Regions from separate parts of the Cellulophaga sp. RHA19 genome, predicted to be linked through region 2. Evidence: riboswitches for the same ligand, from Rfam matches in the RefSeq annotation. Region 2 holds a riboswitch; the other holds the start of a gene.
What was found. A riboswitch is a leader RNA that binds a small molecule or an ion and turns the genes downstream of it on or off. The one in region 2 is predicted to bind S-adenosylmethionine.
Positions count from the first base shown of each region.

Region 1 (10,568 bases), 2.8 Mb from region 2:
TTTAAAATTGATACCTTCTTTTTTTCCAATTCTAGAATATAAAAAAACAGAAAATATAATTAAAAAAAAGCCTATCCATTGCCAGTGATTAGGTCTTTCTTGGTAAATAAAAATAGCACCTATAAATGTAAAAAAAGGTCCTGCAGAGCGTATGGGTGTTACAATAGTAATGGGCAAATGCTTTAGTGCTTGGTATGCTAAAACCCAAGAGCCAGCCATTAGCATAGATTTTACAACAATATAACCGTGTTTTTGCCAAGGAATATCTGTAATGTAAAAACCTACTTCTTTAGTATATTCAGGATAAAATTTAGAACCTAAATAAAAAGGTAATAAGAGCAAAAAACCTGCTGTTATAGTACCTAAAAGTACAGGAAACACTTCATTACCTTGTACAGCGTGTTTTTTACATAAATTATGTAATCCTAAAAATAAAGCCGATAAAAGACCTAAATACATCCACATGGCCGCGAAGATAACTTTTTAGATAAATTTTAATAGAACTATATCTTAATTTATACTACTTTTCTTCAATTTAAAAGGATACAAGCTAATGTAAATAATGGTGTAGATAATTAACAAAAGTAAATACCAAGTATTACCAATAAGTTCTGTGTAAGTTAGGTTTCCATCAGAAAAGCTCAAAATCATTAATACTTGTGCTCCATAAGGTAGTAAACCTTGTGTAATACAGGCAAAAATATCTAAAATTGAAGCTGTATTTTTATTATCTAATTTATACTCATCATTAATAGTTTTTGCAATAGAACCAGAAATAATAATAGAAACTGTATTGTTTGCTATAGCCATATTTACTGTACTAACTAAGGTTGCAATACCAAATTGAGCAGATTTTTTACTCTTTATAAGGGTTTTAATCTTATTTAAAATATAATCTATACCGCCATTTTTAGCTACTAATGCTGCTAATCCACCAGATAGTAATGATAGTAGAAAAATCTCTGTCATACTTGTAAATCCATTGTAAGCAATTTTGGTAGATTCAATAAGCGTAAAATCACCATAAAAAATACCAATTGCGGCAGCTATTAATACACCTAACAATAGTGTAACAAATACGTTTACGCCAATTACAGATAGCGCAATTACTAATATGTAAGGAACTATTTTTAGTAATGAATAATTGTATGTAACATCTTCTAAATTGTTAGACTCTAAAGCAGCGCCTTTAACTATTAAAATAGCAATTGTAAAGAGTGCTGCTGGCAAGGCAATTTTTATGTTTTGCTTAAATTTATCACTCATTTTTACGCCTAAGGATTGTGTTGCTGCAATTGTAGTATCTGATATTACCGAAAGGTTATCTCCAAACATAGAACCACCTAATAGAGCGCCGCAAAGTATAGCTAATGACACACCTCCTTTATCTGCAAAGCCAATAACAATAGGAGTTAGTGCAACTATTGCACCAACAGATGTGCCTGTAGATATAGATAAAAATGCAGCAATTATAAATACTCCAAAGTAGATATATTGTATGGCTATAAAATCTAAACCAAGGTTCACAATAGCATCTACACTACCGGTCTCTTTTGTAATTGTAGCAAAAGCACCAGCTAACAAATATATTAAACACATTGTTAGTATTTTACTATCTCCGCAACCAGCTAAAAGTGTTTCTATTTTAGAGTTTATGCTTTGTTTAAAAATTAAAAAAGCTACAATAATACCGGCTATAACTGCTATAGGTGCAGGTAAAGCATAAAAATCATTTTGATAAATACCTACACCTAAAAATGTAAATACAAATACAAATAAAGGGAGTAAAGCAATAAACCTAGGCTTGTTGTTTTTAATGGGTGTCATTTTTTTAGTTTTGCAGAACCAAAAAGAAAAGGACAAATAAGTGGAGCTGAATTAACATTTTTTCCAAAGTATTGGCTTATCCTTTTTTAGCACCTTGCTTGTTAATGCAGGTTGCTATCTCTTTTTTGAGATTCTTGATAATTAAGTGCGCAAAACTAAAGCATAACAACGAGATAAAATCATAATTTTCTGTTATTTTTTAAGTTCTCTTTTTCTTGCTATAATACAGAATGTACTTAAACCCACTAATAACAACATCATTTTACAGTTAAACAAATTAGTACTTCCTAAGGCTCCAAAATAACCTGCATAATTAATATTGTTAATGTTTGCGTAGGTTATCATAAAAAACAAGACCTCAAAAAGTTTTTTTCCTTTAGATAATATACCAAGCGTAACTACTAATAATACTATAAATATACTTCCCAACAATATAGAAACTACAGATGAAAAATTTAAGTTAATGGTCAAACGTAATATTAATGGTAAAGCTAAAAAAATGAATAAGCAAACACCCGCTAATAGTTGAGAAAACAGCACTCTAGAAATAGGCTTGTAAGCAGAGTAAGAAAAATAGTCTACATTATATGTTGTTTCTTTTACTGATAAATCTGAAATCCTATGTACTTGTAAAAACCATAAAATAGGTAAAATAAATTTGAAAGAAACAGCTATTGGAAGAAATAGTAAAAGTAACATTCCCAATATATTTATAATCCATAACCACTTTTTTCCTTTTCGAAGTATAAGTAGTATTTCTGCTTTTAATAATGGATAAATACTATAATTTATTTGCGCATTAGATAGTTCTTTTAAATTAATTTGGTGTGTTGTATTAGGCTTATTTATTCTCTTTTCTTGTTCCTTAGATGTAGAATACTTAGTTATATTAAATCGATGAAAAAATTTGGACAAAACAAGTATTATAATAAGACCTAAAACCACCAATAGAAAACGACTTATAATAAAAGAAGTAGGGAAATCTATACCGTTAAATTCAAATTTGTTAAAGTTACTTGTATTTCCTACTATATATCCTATTGCTAAATTTGTATCTGTTGTAGATTTTGTAATGGTTTTAACTTGTTTCTCTAATTGATGTATTACAACATTGCTTCCTAAAATGTCTAATGTGTAACTGTTTTCTGTTTTAGGAGAAAACAAAATTAGAGTAGAATAAATAATAAAGAATAAGACATTTTGTAAAACAGAATATTTACTTAATACTAATTCAAAAACAACAGCAATAACAGCAATGCAAAACAATGCAGGAGTAGTAATAAGAGCGTATGGTTTTATAAACTGTAAAAGGTTAAAAGAATAATTATCATTATATAAAAAGAAAAGTATGATGCTCATTATAAAAACTACAAGAGCTATAGTTAAAAGAACTAAAAAGTTACTTAATACTTTACTAAGTAAATAACTAAAATTTTTAATTCTTGTAGTAGCTATAATTTGTCCAACTTTAGTATTTGTATCCGTTTTTATTGCACTATTAACAAGATAAAAACCTATTAACGATAAAAAAATACTTGTCATTATAGCGGTAACATAGCCAAACCAAGCAGAATTATAAACTCCAACATAATCAGCTATTCTAATTGTAGAATAGTTAGCATTAGGCTCTGGCACAAAAGTATACGCAATTGCTAAACTAGTACAAAGAGTTATTAAAAAAGCATAACTTCTTGTACGTTGTTTATAATCTAATTTTACAATACTAAAAAATGAATTCATAGCCTTATTTTGTTTTGGTTAAGTAGAGATAAGCATCTTCTAAATTTGCTGTTTTTTTTATAGAATTTTCAATAGGTGTATTTGTTATATAGCGTACTAATAATTGGTTATTTTTTCTTGATGCACTAACTATAATTTTATCAGCTTTAAAAGCTGTTAAATTCTCTTTATCAATAGTTGTCTCAAATACTTTATTTGTTACGTGTTGTAATATATTTTCTTGAGTTCCGTAAGAAAGTAGAGTGCCTTTTTTCATAATTGCAACCTTATCTGCAATAGTATCAATGTCAGAAACAATATGAGAAGATAAAATAACTATACAATCGTTTGCTAAGTCAGATATTAAATTTCTAAAGCGTACACGTTCTTCTGGGTCTAAACCAACTGTAGGTTCATCAAAAATTACAATTTTAGGATTGTTAAGTAAAGCCTGTGCAATACCAACTCTTTGTTTCATTCCTCCAGAATAGCTTCCTATTGGTTTTTTAGCAGCGTCAATTAAGTTTAAACCTTCTAGTAATTTTGATATTCTAGATTTTAGATTATTTCCGCCAACTCCTTTCATAGCTGCTATGTACTCTAAAAATTCGTATGCATTTAAGTTTGGGTATACACCAAAATCCTGAGGTAAAAAACCCAATTGTTTTCGCATATAATTAGCATCTTTAATAATATTGTTTTTGTTTAATATAATGCAGCCTTTAGTTGGTTTATTAACTGTAGCTATCATTTTTAATAAAGTAGATTTTCCTGCCCCATTAGGACCTAATAAGCCTAATATTCCTTTTTCTATACTAATAGAAAAATCTTTCACACCATATTGGTTTTTATTGTATTTTTTAGATACATTTTGTATTTCTAGTGTCATAGTATTAATTTTTAGAGTTTATTTTACTAATTACAGTTTTAAACCCATTTTGATTAAACTCTAGACTATTACTATCTCCTTCTATTTGAGTTAAAATAACCCCTACAGTAGTATCATAAAGAGCTTTGTCATTTTTTTGAATTAGTTCACTCTTAACCTTTTGAGCATCAACTACTAGATACATTTTATTATTTTCTTGTATTATATTTAAAGTTAAATTAGCTTCTTTAAGTAAATAAGTTCCTGTGTATTTTTTAAATTTTTTTAAGTCTATTTTTTTAAAGTTAGATATTGAATTGTCATTTACATAAGCCAATAAATCGCTAGTAATTGCTTTCTTAGAAGTAATGCTTTTTGAGTTAGAAAATATTAAATACAAATTTTTAGTTGTTGGGTTGTATTCATTTCTAAAAGCGTATCCTATATTATTTCCTCCGTGACCGTAATAGTTTTTATTATTAAAATTGAATTTAAATATGCCGTAACCGTAAGTTTTATTACCAGACTCTAACATTAGTTTTAATGTTTCTTTTTGTAATAGTTTCTCGGTTTCAAAGAGAGAGGTATAAAATATTTCCATATCAGATAATGTAGAAGCAATACTACCTGCTGCATATGCAATATTTGCAAAATATCTATAATCTATGTAGGATGTAACATCTTTATTTTTATAGAAAGGAGTTGCTAAATTGTTGATGTTTTTGTGAACATACGGGTAGGTTTCTTTCATATTAATAGGTATAAAAATGCGTTCTCTTAGCAAATCAAAATAGTTTTGATCTGTTACCTTTTCTATGATTTTTCCAAGAAGAAAATAATTAGTATTGCAATAATTAAATTTACCTTTAAGTTTGGGGTTACTTTTTTCTACCTCATTTAATAAATTTATGTTATACAGTGAATCTTTTTTAGCATAGAAAATTTTTTCTATGTTTTCTCCTATAACTTCATCTAATCCACTCTCGTGTGTTAATAGACTTTTAATAGTTAAAGAAGGGTCTACGTTTTTTATAGGTGAAAGGTATTTGCCAATACTATCTGTAAGTTTAATATTTCCTTTCTCCATTTCTTGTAAAATAAGAATAGCAGTAAAGGTTTTGGTAGCACTACCTATATTAAAAACGCTATGTTCTGTTAGGTTAAAGTTGCCAAGACTTATATGTTCTGTTTTATTATTTTTTCTAACTAAAATTGCAATTCCTTTGTTTTGCTTTTTTAATATAGAATTATATTTTTCTGCAAAAATATTAATGTCTTTTGTTTGGCTATTTCCAATGAGTTGGATGAGTATAAACATTAATAATGTTAGTTTTTGTAAAGTTTTCATATGTATATATTTTAATTTATACATCAAAATTCATCTAATAAACTGCCATTAAAAATAAATAGTGACAAACGGTATCTCTAAAATGATAAGACAAGAAAACTACGGTTATCATTAAAAAAGAGGAGTATAGATACTGTTAGTTAACTTTTGTCATTAAAAAAGAGAAATTTAGAGATGAAGTACTATTTTTGAGTAGTTCATTAAATAACATAAATGTCAAAATTAGATTCTTGGATAGATAATAAAATTGTGCAAAACCTCTTTATTTGGTTTTTCTTTTTTATCATTCTGTTAACTTCAATAAATACAGAGAATGTAATAATTTCTGCAATATTTACTATACTATTAATAGCACCTTCTGTTTATATAAATAACTTATTGGTTCTGCCTTATTTTAGAGAAAAAAAACACCTTTTTTTCTTGTTTTTTATTTTAAACACAGTGTTTTTTACCATTATATCTGTCTTATTAATTAAAGAGGCTACACATCAAGATTTTAAAATTGGAATGTTTATTAATTTCTTTGGAATAATGGTTTTGGTTTTAGTTTTTGCTTCATCTCTAAAATTTGCAAGAGATAGTTTTTTACGAAGACAACAAGAAAAGGAAGCCGAATTAAAACTACTGAAAGCACAATTAAACCCTCATTTTTTATTTAATACACTTAATAATTTATATGGTTTATCTGTAATTAAGTCTAATAAATTACCTGATTTAATGTTAAAACTATCAGATTTGTTACGCTATAGTTTATATGAAACAAAGGAAAAATTAGTACCATTAGAAAAGGAGATTGAATATTTAGATAATTATATTTCTTTAGAAAAAATAAGATTAGAGGAGACCACTATTATTAATTTTGAAAAATCGGGTAATACATCTTCTATAAAAATAGCGCCAATGCTTTTTATTGTTTTTGTAGAAAATGCGTTTAAACATTTAGGTGTTTTAAATGCTAAAAAAAGTAAAGTATCTATATCATTAAAAGTAGAATCAAATAAACTTTTTTTTAAATGTGAAAATACTAAAGATTTTACCTCATTAAATCATAACAGTTTAGAAAAAGAAAAAAATGGAATTGGTCTTGTAAATGCAAAGAAAAGACTAGCTTTAATGTATCCAGAAAAACATAACTTAACCATAAATAATAAAGAAGAAACTTTTAGTGTAGTGCTAATGTTGCATTTTTAATATGAAAGAATTACAATGTATTGTTGTTGATGATGAGCCAATTGCACGTCAAATTTTAGAAAATTATATAGAAACTATACCAAATTTAGTAGTTATAGCATCGTGTAAAAATGCTCTTGAGGCTTTGGAGGTTTTACATGAAAAGCAAGTAGATTTATTATTTTTAGATATTAATATGCCTAAATTTTCAGGTTTAAGTTTATTAAAAACAATACAACAAAAACCTAGTGTTATTATTACAACTGCTTATCCTGAGTATGCTATAGAGGGTTTTGAGCTTGCTGTTACGGATTACTTGCTAAAGCCATTTTCTTTAGAACGTTTTTTACAAGCCGTATTAAAAGTACAACATAAACAACCAAAGACTGAAACTAGCAACTTAGCAGTAAATTTAAATAAAGTACAAACTTCTGTTTTTGTAAAGAGTGATAAGAAAATTATTAAAGTTAATTTTGATGATATTTTATATATTGAAGCTTATGGTAATTATATAAAAATATTTGCTGATAAGATGATTTTAACACCACAAACACTGTCAAGCTTTTTAGAAAAACTACCTGACTCATTTATCCGTGTACATAAATCATTTATTATCAATTTTAATAAACTAAAACTAATAGACGGTAACCAGGTTATACTAGAAAACAATAGTAAACTACCCTTAGGAAAGTTGTATAGAAAAAGTATTTTAGATAAAGTATCTGGCTAATTTTTATAACTACCACCAAACCACAAAAAACTTTTGTAACTCTCCGTTTGGGAACTTAATCCAACATAAAGGGGACTTTTTAGCTGTTATTAAGGTATTTATTTCAAAAATAAACTCATCATATTTAAGCCAGTTTACTTGGGTTTGTACATCTTGTAGCCAATTAGTTTTAGACGGAATATAAAATTTACAATCTTTAAACTGTAATAAAGCTGTATGCTTAACATAAAATCCTTTAATGCAATTTTTATTTAAGTCCTTAAATTCTACGTTAGTATTAAAGGGTATAAATAGCTGAGCTTTAAAAAAAACAAATTGCTGTATTGCATTTGCATCTACATTTAAACTTTTTAATAATGGTTTTGTATGTGTGTTGTAGAGTAGTGGTAGTTGTTTTTCTTTTAACTTGGTTAGCTTTTTAAGTAATGTATCGTTTCTGTTTGGCCCAATCCAGTGTTCTATTTCTGTGTTTCCAACAGAGGCATCAAACAAATAAAATTTAAATATTATTTCTACGTGATGTGGTACATCATCCTTAGTTAAAATACAATCTAATTCTCCAATGGTAAGCTTATTGTTTTGTATTTGTATGTTTTCTGCTAAAACATTAATGCTTTTTAATTCATTTAGTTCTGCACTAACATAGCGTTCTACACGTTTGCCTAATCTTAAATTGGAGGGTAATTGCTCGCTAAAGACTGCTGTTTTTATATTATTAATTTTAAACTGTTGTAGTCCATAAACAAGTTTATCTACCCATAATAAAGGAGTGTTTATATAACCAGTATATTGCAGTTCTATATTTTTATGGTTTGTTATCATCTAAAGTAAAAAAAAACACTTACAGTAATTAATTAACTATTTGTACAAATAAAACTATATTTGTGATAATAAATGGTTTAAATGAAAATTAAAATAGCTCAATTTTTATCAATATTAGGACATCCTTTATTGTTATTTCCTTTTTTAATTCTAATTTTTAATCTAAACGATACTAAAAACACTTTTTCCCATACGCTAACTCTTATTTATGGGATCTTTTTTTTGGTCTTAATAGCTTGGGTTTATATAGGTAAAAGAAGAGGTAAGTATACAGATTTAGATGTCTCTAATAAAAAAGAGCGTAAATCCTTATATATATTTGCCATACCATTAATGTTAATTGTATTGGCTTTTTTATTGTATACAAACCAGCCAAGCTATATATGTACAAGCTTTTCTTTAGCTACTTTAATGTTAATAGTTTCTTTTGGAATTAATTTTTTCATCAAAATTTCTATGCACGTGTCCATTAATATTTATTTGGCACTTGCTATTATTCATGTAAACTTAATGTTAGGCTCTACATTAATTGTTTTTACCTTACTTGTTTTATGGTCTAGATTAGTGCTAAAAAGGCATACACCTAAAGAAGTTGTTACAGGCTTAATTATAGGTTCATTGTTTGGAGCTACTTTACTACTTATCTCTTAGATATTGTTTTTTTACTTTTAGTACGGAAATATATCAACTACACTTAAATATATATTAGATAGCTTCATTTTTACATTCTAATGTAAGATTTTACTACTGTTTGGCTAGTTTTGAAGTGTGAAACAATCAAACAAAAAAATGAAAAATACTTTAAAAATTACGTTTATCCTTATGATGTTGGCAATAACCTCTTGTGGTAGCGATAAAGATACAATTAGGATTTCTACACTAGAAGGCTTACAAGCAGCCAAACAATTAGCAATAACTAGTTTTGGAGCAGATTTAGAAGTTTACAGATTTGAGTTATACTCTAAAGAAGATTTAAACTCAGATTTAGGAAGCATAACTATTAAATATTTAAAAGATGGCAAATTGTATAGCAGACGTTACGCTACAAAAACGAGCAATGTAGAAGCTATTTTAGAAGATGAAGAGGCTTTGAGTGATACATTTCAGAAAAACTTTTATATAAAAAACGCTCAGGGTAAACTAAAAATCAGTGATATAGATGTAGATGCAATGTTTTCTAATATAAATAAAGGAGTTGTGCTTATTGAAGATGAAATGGAAATAGATAACTACCAAGTTAGAAAATATTACATTGAAGCGAATAGCAAAACAAACAAGGTATCATCAGATTTTGAAATACATGTTACAGAACCTAATAACGAAACTATAGAAGGGCGTAACATAGTAACTAATTTTTACGAAGTTGAGTTTGAAGCCGATGAAAATGGTGAACTTACCATAAAAGACTAATTTTAAATATACAATATAAAGCAGTCCCCGCTTTTAATAAAGGTTGTCCTATGTCCCTATAGGCAACCTTTTTTGTTTTATAATATAGACAAACTATAGTTTTGCTATTAAATTAATTTGTAAGTAATTTATTATTAATTATTAATTTGAAGTATCTGTAAGTTGAAAACACACAATGTTTTAGACGTTTAACAGAATGGTAGTATGTGTGCATTTATTTCTAAAACATACAATGTTGAGTATAAGTCTAGTCTAGACTTGTCATAATAATCTTGTTAAATTTTAATTTAGCTGTGTAATAAAAATTTAGTCTTCCCCAGGATATGAATTTTCAACAGAGAAATAATTTAATTAATATTTAAACTACATTTTTATGAAGAAGATTAGCCTACTATCGATTTTTGCATTTTTTCAATTTCTATTAGTTCACAGTCAGTACGACTGGGATAACATACCCATACCTGCAAATGCGGGTTCTGGTAAACAGTGGAAATTACAAACAAATGCCAGTGATGATTTTAATTATCAATTTATGCCAACAAATAGTGTATCAGATTTTGGTCCCACTAATAATGCTAAATGGTATAATAAATTTCATAACCAAGCAAATGGTCAACCTAATAATTGGCCAGGACCAGGACCAACCGTATGGAGACAAGATCATGTTGCTGTTT
Region 1 covers NZ_PHUL01000001.1:2,945,636-2,956,203, reverse strand. The annotation lists gene AX016_RS13070 (DMT family transporter) at 1-465, opposite strand, end outside; gene AX016_RS13065 (Na+/H+ antiporter NhaC family protein) at 511-1,827, opposite strand; SAM-I-IV-variant riboswitch at 1,875-1,973, opposite strand; gene AX016_RS13060 (hypothetical protein) at 2,020-3,567, opposite strand; gene AX016_RS13055 (ABC transporter ATP-binding protein) at 3,572-4,435, opposite strand; gene AX016_RS13050 (serine hydrolase domain-containing protein) at 4,440-5,762, opposite strand; gene AX016_RS13045 (sensor histidine kinase) at 5,976-6,953, shown strand; gene AX016_RS13040 (LytR/AlgR family response regulator transcription factor) at 6,955-7,662, shown strand; gene AX016_RS13035 (DUF1853 family protein) at 7,672-8,484, opposite strand; gene AX016_RS13030 (phosphatase PAP2 family protein) at 8,566-9,135, shown strand; gene AX016_RS13025 (hypothetical protein) at 9,274-9,894, shown strand; gene AX016_RS13020 (T9SS type A sorting domain-containing protein) at 10,268-10,568, shown strand, end outside.
Region 1: linked by a shared signal. The riboswitch ahead of AX016_RS13065 (Na+/H+ antiporter NhaC family protein) and the one ahead of AX016_RS00805 (homocysteine S-methyltransferase family protein) in region 2 are both predicted to bind S-adenosylmethionine.

Region 2 (10,568 bases):
GATCTACCAAACTAACCGCATATTTATGCCCTCCTTTTGTAGGTTCAAAATACTGCTCTTCTCGCATAGCATCTCCTCGTAATGCCATAACATTATCAATACCCAAATAATGGCAATCTACTAACAAATACTCGGTTTCTTCTCTAGTAAAACCACCACATAAAACATGTGGCACGGTATCTACATCATATTTATGTTTTATAGACGCGCAAATACCTACCGTCCCCGGACGCATACGTGTAAGTTTTTTATCTAACAAACCATCACGGTCTATATAAATATACTCTTCTCTAGACGTAGTAACATCTATAAAGGGTGGTTTAAACTCCATTAAAGGATCTATATTTCCGTACAATTCCTGAATATTTCTACCCTTTACAGGCGGTATAATCTCAAAAGAAAACAATGTTTTTCCGTTTGCGTTTTTAATATGGTCGGTTACTTTCATTTTTATATTTTTTTGGCGTTCCTACGGTCGGGCTTTCGGTAGTCGCTTTTTATGGCAAAAAAACCATAAAAGAGCTTCAACAATACCTTAATCCCTAACGCATCAACAAAACTTTAATCATCTGCAATATTTGGAGCAAGCCATTTTAAAGCCGTCTCTAACTCTATATTTTTTCTAGTTGCAAAATCTTCAACTTGATCTTCTTTTATTTTTCCTACTCCAAAATAACGTGCATCTGGATTAGCAAAATAATACCCAGAAACCGATGCTGCTGGCCACATTGCCAAACTATCTGTAAGTTCTACACCAATAGTTTCTTTTACTTTTAAAATATCCCAAATAGTAGGTTTTTCTAAATGATCTGGACAAGCAGGGTACCCTGGTGCAGGTCTAATACCTTTATACTCTTCTTTTATTAGAGCTTCGTTATCTAAAGTTTCATTACTAGCATATCCCCAATGAGTAGTTCTAATGTCTTTATGCAGGCATTCTGCAAAAGCCTCTGCTAGCCTATCTGCTAAAGCTTTTACCATGATAGAATTGTAATCGTCTAAATCTTTACGGTACTGCTCTGCAATTTCCTCTGCTCCAAAACCTGTACTAACACAAAAACACCCCATATAATCATCTACACCAGCATCTTTTGGCGCAATAAAATCAGACAATGCAAAGTTTGGCTTACCAGCATACTTTTTTAATTGCTGACGTAAGGTCCTAAACGTATGTTTACCGTTTGGTGTGTCTAATTCAATATCATCATCATTAATTGTATTGGCCTTAAACAAACCAAAAATAGCTTTTGCAGTAAGCAATTTTTCATCAATAAGTTTTGTGAGCATTTCTTGCGCTTCAGCAAATAAATCTGTGGCTTGGGTACCTACAATTTCATCGGTTAAAATATCTGGAAATTTACCGTGCAACTCCCAGCTTCTAAAAAACGGAGTCCAATCTATAAACTCTACCAACTTACTTAAATCATATTCCTCTATAACTTGTATTCCAAGTGTATTTGGCTTTATAATTTCTGATGTTTTCCAATCTATTTTGTACTTGTTTTTACGTGCTGCATCTATAGGCAAATACTCTTTATGTTTGGTACGCTTTAAAAACTGTTTTCTAAACTCTTCGTAATCTAGTTTTATAGTCTCTTTGTATTTTTCTCCTGTTTCTTTTTGCAACAAATCACCAACAACTGTTACTGCTCTAGAGGCATCATTAACATATACCACAGCATTTTTATATTGCGGATCTATTTTTACGGCAGTATGTGCTTTGCTTGTAGTTGCACCTCCAATAAGCAATGGTACACTAAAATTTTGGCGCTCCATTTCTTTTGCTAAAAAGACCATTTCATCTAAAGACGGTGTTATTAACCCGCTTAAACCAATAACATCTACATTATGTTCTTTTGCTGCTTGTATAATTTTTTCTGGCGGCACCATTACCCCTAAATCTACAATCTCATAATTGTTACAAGCCAAAACAACACCCACAATATTTTTACCTATATCATGTACATCTCCTTTTACAGTAGCCATTAAAATTTTTCCAGCTGAAGAAGACCCTCCTTCTTGCGGATTTTTAAGCTTTTCCTCTTCTATGTAAGGCAATAAGTAAGCAACCGCTTTTTTCATTACTCGTGCCGACTTTACAACCTGTGGTAAAAACATTTTTCCGCTACCAAACAAGTCACCAACAACGTTCATCCCTGTCATTAAATGACCCTCTATAACCTCAATAGGTTTGTCTACACTTTGCCTAGCTGCTTCTACATCTTCTACAATATACTGGTCTATACCCTTTACCAAAGCTCTGGTTATACGGTTTTGTATAGGTTCTTCTCTCCAAGATAAATCTACCGTGCTTTCCTTTGCCTTGCCAACTACTGTATCTGCAAAATCTAGCAAACGCTCTGTAGCATCATCTCTACGGTCTAACATTACATCCTCTACACGCTCTAATAAATCCTTAGGAATATCATCATAAACCTCTAACATAGTAGGGTTAACAATTCCCATATTCATACCTGCCTGTATAGCGTGGTATAAAAACACCGAGTGCATAGCCTCACGTACAGGATTGTTACCTCTAAAAGAAAATGACACATTACTAACGCCACCACTTACACTACAGTGCGGCAAATTCTCTTTTACCCAAGCCGTAGCTTCTATAAAGTCTATGGCGTTGCGTCTGTGCTCATCCATACCGGTGGCAACAGGAAAAATATTAAGGTCAAAAATAATATCCTCTGGAGCAAAGTTTACTTTATTAACTAGAACGTCATAAGATCGTTTAGCTATTTCTATTCTACGCTCGTAATTATCTGCCTGACCAACCTCATCAAAGGCCATTACAATTACGGCTGCACCATAACGTTTAATAAGTTTTGCGTGGTGTATAAATTCTGCTTCGCCTTCTTTTAGACTAATAGAATTTACCACACACTTACCTTGTACAACTTGCAAACCAGCTTCTATAATTTCCCATTTAGAACTGTCTATCATTATAGGAACTCTAGAGATATCTGGTTCTGCAATAATTAGATTTAGGAACTTAACCATAGCCTCTTTGCCATCTATAAGTCCGTCATCCATATTAATGTCTATTATTTGAGCACCACCATCTACTTGGTGACGAGCAATAGCCAAAGCTTCATCAAACTTTTCTTCTTTTATTAACCTTAAGAACTTTTTAGAACCAGCAACATTGGTACGCTCACCAACATTTATAAAATTGGTGTTTTCCGTAACAATTAAAGGTTCTAGTCCGGATAGTTTTAAGTATTTAGGTTTTTCATTTTTCATTACGATGCCGTTTCTGCAGAAATACTTCTGGGTTTGTAATCTTTTGCTAAATTGGCAATTGCTGTAATATGTTCTGGTGTTGTACCGCAGCAACCACCAACAATGTTTACCAAACTCTTGTCTAAATATTCTTTTATTTGTGCAGCCATTTCCTCTGCAGTCTCATCATACTCTCCAAAGGCATTTGGCAAACCTGCGTTTGGATGTGCTGATACTCCAAAACTTGTTTTAGCTGCCAAAACCTCTAAATGAGGCACCAATTGGTTTGCCCCTAAAGCACAATTAAAACCAACAGTTAAAATAGAAATATGACTTATTGATATTAAAAAGGCTTCTGCTGTTTGTCCAGATAATGTTCTGCCAGAAGCATCTGTAATTGTACCACTTACCATTATAGGAACATCTATATTGCGTTCTTCTTTTACTTCTTCTATAGCAAATAATGCAGCCTTTGCATTAAGAGTATCAAAAATGGTTTCTACCAACAAAATATCTGAGCCACCATCTAGTAAAGCTTCTACTTGTAGTTTGTAGGCTATTCTAAGCTCATCAAAAGTAACGCCTCTAAAACCTGGGTCGTTAACATCTGGAGACATACTTGCTGTTTTATTTGTAGGCCCTATACTACCCGCTACAAACCTTGGTTTGTGTGGTTCTTTTGCAGTAAACTCATCTGCTACTTGCTTTGCAATACGTGCCGACTCATAATTTAGCTCGTACACTAAATCTTCCATAAAATAGTCTGCCATTGCTATGGTTGTACCAGAAAAAGTGTTGGTTTCTACAATATCTGCACCAGCGGCAAAATATTTGCGGTGTACTTCTGCTATAGCTTCTGGTTGAGTTAAGGAGAGTAAATCGTTATTACCTTGTAATGGGTGTTCCCAGTCTGCAAAGCGCTCGCCTCTAAAATCTTCTTCTGTGAATTTGTAGCGCTGTAACATTGTACCCATTGCACCGTCTAGCACTAAAACTCTTTCTTTTAATATGTCTTGTATACTTTTCATTGTACCGTTTAATCTCTTTTTTGTGCGTTAGGGATTGATGCGGCATCTTTTTGGTGGCAACGGTTTGTAAAACCTGCTTGCTAAAACCAAAAAATACAGCAAAAAGCCTGGCCATTTGTGCTTGCAAACAAATGGAACGCTATAAATAAAATATCAAGTAAGGTAAATGAGATAAGACTGTGAATGTCTTTCTAATTTGTGAGTTATCTGCCGTGTTGTTTTATAACAACGTAGTAGAATGTAGCACCTTCTTTAAATAAGAATAAAGGGTTGCTAAGGTTTCATAGGGTCTAATCCCTCCACCTTTCTTGATAACGTTTTCAGTCTATTAATGAACTAATTGAGCTACAAATTAACAGCACAACTTTTTTATAACCAAATATTGCTGGTAATTTTTAAGCCTACACGTGTTTTTTACACATATAGGCTTAAAATTGTAATATTTTTACGAAATGCTTTGTACAACTTCTTTTTTGGCTTCTTTTTTAGAACCATCAAAACCTTCTACACCACCTACAGTTGTGTATTTCATTACATAACGTTTACCTGGATTTATGCGTTGGTATGCACTTTGACACATTACGGCTGCTTCATGAAAACCAGATAAAATTAGTTTTAATTTTCCTTTATAGGTGTTAACATCGCCAATTGCGTATACACCAGGAATGTTGGTTTGGTAGTCGTAAGAGTTGTCTACTTTTATGGCATTTTTCTCTATTTCTAATCCCCAATTTCCTATTGGACCTAATTTAGGTGATAGTCCAAATAAAGGAATAAAATTGTCTACTTCTACGTAGCTTTCTCCTTTTTCCTCGTCGTTATATTTTACAACTACGGCCTCTAAATTATCGTCTCCGTATAGCTTGGTTACTTGTGCCTCTGTAAATAATTTTATTTTACCTGCTTTTGCAAGTTCTGATGCTTTTTCTACAGAATCTAAAGCGCCTCTAAACTCATTTCTACGGTGTACTAAAGATACTTCTGCTGCTATGTCTGCTAAGAAAATTGCCCAGTCTAATGCAGAATCTCCACCACCAGCAATAACAACTTTTTTGTCTCTGTATACTTCTGGATCTTTAATCATATAAGCAACACCTTTATCTTCAAAATTAAGAATGTTCTCTATTTGCGGTTTTCTAGGCTCAAAAGATCCTAAACCACCTGCAATTACAACTACCGGTGCATTATGCTTTGTTCCTTTATTTGTGGTTACTACAAAAGTACCATCGTCTAACTTATCTAAAGTATCTGCTCTTTCTGCTAATGTAAAACCAGGCTCAAAAGATTTTATTTGCTCCATTAGATTGGTAACCAAATCACCTGCTAAAATTTCTGGAAAAGCAGGAATATCATAGATTGGTTTTTTAGGATATATCTCTGCACACTGTCCGCCTGGTTGCGGCAATGCATCTATTAAATGGCATTTAAGTTTTAACAAACCTGCCTCAAAAACGGTAAACAATCCTGTTGGTCCTGCGCCAATAATTAATATATCTGTCTTAATCATAATTTTAATTTAGTACTTACTAATGAGTATTTATCCTCATTCTAATGTTTTAATTATTTTCTTTTTTATCTACTAAGGAACTTGTAATCTGATTCATTTTATCTACTTTTTCTTCAAAATCTCCTTTTATGGTTTTCCTGTAATCGTTTAAATTCTGAACCATTTTACTAATATCTTCTGGTATTACGTCTTCAAAAAACTGACGCAAACGTTTTGCTGTTGTTGGCGACTTACCATTGGTAGAAATACCAATTTTTACATTGCCTTTGGTTACAATTCCGCCCATATAAAAATCGCAATACGGAGGATTATCTGCTACGTTTACCAATTTAAATTGTGCTCTACAATCTTTATACACTTGCACATTAACATCTACATTATCTGTAGTTGCTACTACCATATGTTTGCCGTCTAAATAACTAACATTGTACACGTCTGTAATAGTTGTAACATTAAATTTATTTGCCAGTTGTAACGTTTTTTCTGCATACCAAGGAGACACCATTGTTACCACAGCATCTGGACTAGACTTGGTTAAAAAGCGTAGTTTTTCTTCTGCCACATTACCGCCACCTACTATTAGCACGTGTAGTTGAGACGTTTTTAAAAAAACTGGATATAAATTGTTACGTTCCATTACTTTATTTTTAGTGTTACGGTTTTGTTTACCTCATCAAAAATAACCAAATAACTGTATCACTTAATTTACTGCTGCTTCTTTTGCTTTTACTTCTTGTTGTACTTTATGCAATTGCGCTCTATGCCTAACAACATCACCAATTACAATAATTGCAGGATTAGACAACTCATTTTCTTGCACTACTTTTTCTATGGTTGATATGGTACCAACGCCAACTTTTTCGTTAACAGTTGTTCCGTTTTGTATAATAGCTACGGGTGTTTCTGCTTTACCTTGTTGTTGAAACAGTTGTACAATTTCTGATAATTTACCCATACCCATTAGAATTACTACTGTTGCGCTAGACTTTGCTGCCAAATGTACATCTGTAGATAATTTATGGTTTTTTGTTGTACCAGTTATAACCCAAAAACTCTCTGAAGCTCCCCTTTTTGTTACTGGTATATTTTGAAAAGCTGGTACGGCTATTGAAGATGATATTCCTGGAACCATAGCAACAGCTACACCGAGACTAGCGGCATATTCCATTTCTTCTGAGCCACGACCAAAAATAAATGGGTCGCCACCTTTTAAACGTACTACATTACCGTGACTTTTTGCTCTACTTACAATAAGCTCGTTAATTTGATCTTGTTGGTACGCATAACACCCTTTTCTTTTACCTACAAAAATTTGCTCTGCATTTACTGCATACTCTAGCAACTCTTTATTCACCAAAGCATCAAACAAAACAACATCTGCATTTTGCAATGCTTTTATGGCTTTTAGCGTAATAAGCTCTGCATCTCCAGGACCTGCACCAACTACTGTAAGTAGTCCGTTTGTATTTTGTTTGTTTGCCATAATTTTAAGCTTCTGCTAATTCTTTTTCTCTAAACTTTTGCACTACCTCTAAAAATACTTTAGAATCTTTAAGGTATGCTTCTGCAAACTCTTGTGTTGGCTTGTTGCTTTTTATTTGCAAAGCCAAATCCTCAAAAGAAGTTTGTAACTCTATTAATCCGTTTGACACAAAATGGGTATCAAAATCTTTAATAATACTAATATGTGTGTTTGTTTTTGTGTTTTGTGCTGTAAGCAATGCTTTAGCGGAGTTTACCATTGCAGAATATGAATGAAAAATACTAGCAGACCATTTTTTATCTTCTAATGCCGTTGCAGCGTTTTCAATTTTTTCTTCACTTTCAAACAACAAGGTTGCTATTAAGTCTATAACCACACCTGCACACTCACCTACACCAATAGCTTTTTCATAACGTTCTGTATTTCCCCAGTCTATAAAATCTTCTTGAGTTAAATTATCTATAGCTGTAAGGTGTTTTAGAAAATCATAAAAATAATGCTCTCCTTTTTCTTTGTAATACTCAGTAAATGATTGTCCGTTTGCATTGGCATCAAAATCGTTTAAAATTAAACGCAATGCTTCTGGACCTCTTTTACTTGGTACTTTTACAACTTTATCTGCAAAAACACCATTACCATCTCCTAAATTACCACCACCTAACAATACTTGCAAAGCAGGCGCTACTAGTTTATCTTTTGTACGCACAGACATTCCTTGAAAACCTATGTTTGCCATATTGTGCTGACCACAGGCATTCATACATCCACTAATTTTTATAACAACATCTTTATTGTTTATGTACTGTGGGTATTCTGCTGTAATAACACGCTCTAATTCTGCTGCAATACCAGTACTACTTGCAATACCTAAATTACACGTATCTGTACCAGGACAAGCAGTAATATCTGATGCTTTGTTATAACCTGCCTCTACAAAGCCAAGTTTTTCTAACTCTGTATAAAAGAAAGGAACTAACTCCTCTTTTACATACGGTATTAGTATGTTTTGACGCAATGACAAACGAAATTCTCCGGCTGCATACGCATCTACTAAATCTGCTAATTGTCGTGCCTCTTCAATATAAAAATCTCCTAATTTTACTTTTATACCAATAGCTACATAGCCTTGTTGTTTTTGAGGCACAAGGTTTGTGCTTTTCCATTGCTCAAAAGCAGTTCTATTATTAATAGCTACCTCTGGAGCTTTAGCATCTGCAACTTTTACCTTAGGATATGCATCTACATCTACAGGAAAAGAATTTTGCGGAATTGCATTTTGCTCTTCTTCTAACAATGCTCTAAATCCGTCTAGACCAATATCTTTAAGCAAAAACTTCATTCTGGCTTTTGCTCTACTTTTACGTTCTCCGTATCTATCAAAAACACGAATAACACCATCCATTAACGGAATAATTTTATCGGCCTCTAAAAAAGTATATAACTCTTCTGCGTGGCGTGGCTGCGAACCTAAACCACCTGCTAAAAGCACTTTAAAACCTCTAACTCCGTTTTCAATTTTAGCAATAAAACCAAGATCATGCATATAAGAAAGTCCTGTATCTGCATCACTAGAAGAGAAAGAAACTTTAAATTTTCTTCCCATTTCTTGACTAATAGGGTTTCTTAAAAAGTATTGAAACATTGCGTGTGCATAGGGAGATACATCAAAAGGTTCATCTACATCTATACCTGCAGTTTCACTAGCAGTTATATTACGTACTGCATTACCACAAGCTTCTCTAATTGTAATATCATCCTTTGCTAATTGCGCCCACAGTTCTGGTGTACGCTCTATATCTACATAATGTATTTGAATATCTTGACGTGTAGTAATGTGCAAACGCCCTGTAGAATATTCTTCAGATACATCACAAATACGTTTTAGTTGCGTAGACGTTACTTTACCGTAAGGTAACTTTATACGAATCATTTGTACGCCTGGTTGACGCTGACCATAAATACCACGAGCCAAACGCAAACTTCTAAACTTTTCTTCGTCTAACTTACCGTCATTAAACTGTCTAATTTTAGCTTCTAAATCTATAATATCTTTAGCTACTACTGGGTTTTCTATTTCTGTTCTAAAACTTTGCATTTGCTTGTGATTATGGCTTTTTTTATAATTACTATTATCCTATAGATATAATAGGATTTTAGACAAAAAAGTGCTTAAAATAAACACTCTTTACTATATCTTTTGGCTTAATTTATAAATCCTGCACCAGCCGTTGTATTGGTTTGCGCATCAATTAAAATAAAAGCTCCGTTAGATTTATTATCGTTATAACTATCAAAATAAATAGGCTTACTAAGTTTTATACTCACTTCTCCTATTTCATTTAAAGATAGCTTGTTATTGTTTTCCTGTTCACCAGTATAATCTGTTGCTATAACACTGTTTATGCTATCTATCTTAGACAATACACGGTTAGTGTTGTGTTGCACAATATACTTTGTTCCTGGCACAAGGTTTTTACTATCCATCCAACAAACTGTAGCGGTAACCTGCTTTTCAATTTTAGGAAGCTCATTTGTTTTAACAAGCATATCTCCTCTTGTAATGTTAATATCATCTTCTAAAGTGATATTAACAGAACTACCTGCTGGCGCCTCATTATAAGTCTTATCAAAAAAGAATATCTCTTTTATTTTAGACTGAGTTAAAGAAGGTAAAACAGTTACAGCATCTCCTACTTTTAAGCTTCCACCTGTAATTTTACCTGCATAGCCTCTAAAATCGTGAAACTCATCTGTTTTTGGCCTGATTACGGTTTGCACAGGAAAACGTACTTTACCAGCATCATATACATCTTGCGCCTCTAATTCTTCTAAATGCCCTAAAATTGTATCACCATTGTACCAAGACATTGCATCTGTTTTGTCTACAATATTATCCCCTTTAAGTGCGCTTACAGGTATGTAACTTACAATTTGTTCTTCATAAGTACTTTTTGCATTTAAGGCTTCAAAATCTTTTTTGATATTATTAAATACCTCTTCAGAATAGTCTACCAAATCCATTTTATTAACAGCAACTATTACGTTTTTAACACGTAATAAATTATTGATAAAAAAGTGTCGGTATGTTTGTTCTATAACTCCTTTTCTGGCATCTATTAAAATAATAGCCACCTGAGATGTTGATGCACCTGTAACCATATTTCTGGTATACTCTACGTGACCAGGAGTATCTGCAATAATGTAACTCTTTGTTGGTGTTGAAAAATAGATATGAGCAACATCTATAGTAATACCTTGCTCACGTTCTGCAACTAAACCATCTGTAGCTAATGAAAAATCTAGGTAATCATACCCACGT
Region 2 covers NZ_PHUL01000001.1:176,239-186,806, forward strand. The annotation lists gene metF (methylenetetrahydrofolate reductase [NAD(P)H]) at 1-448, opposite strand, end outside; gene metH (methionine synthase) at 562-3,252, opposite strand; gene AX016_RS00805 (homocysteine S-methyltransferase family protein) at 3,252-4,259, opposite strand; SAM riboswitch class I at 4,460-4,577, opposite strand; gene AX016_RS00810 (NAD(P)/FAD-dependent oxidoreductase) at 4,705-5,766, opposite strand; gene AX016_RS00815 (precorrin-2 dehydrogenase/sirohydrochlorin ferrochelatase family protein) at 5,816-6,403, opposite strand; gene cobA (uroporphyrinogen-III C-methyltransferase) at 6,467-7,249, opposite strand; gene AX016_RS00825 (HEPN domain-containing protein) at 7,254-9,344, opposite strand; gene AX016_RS00830 (sulfate adenylyltransferase subunit 1) at 9,452-10,568, opposite strand, start outside.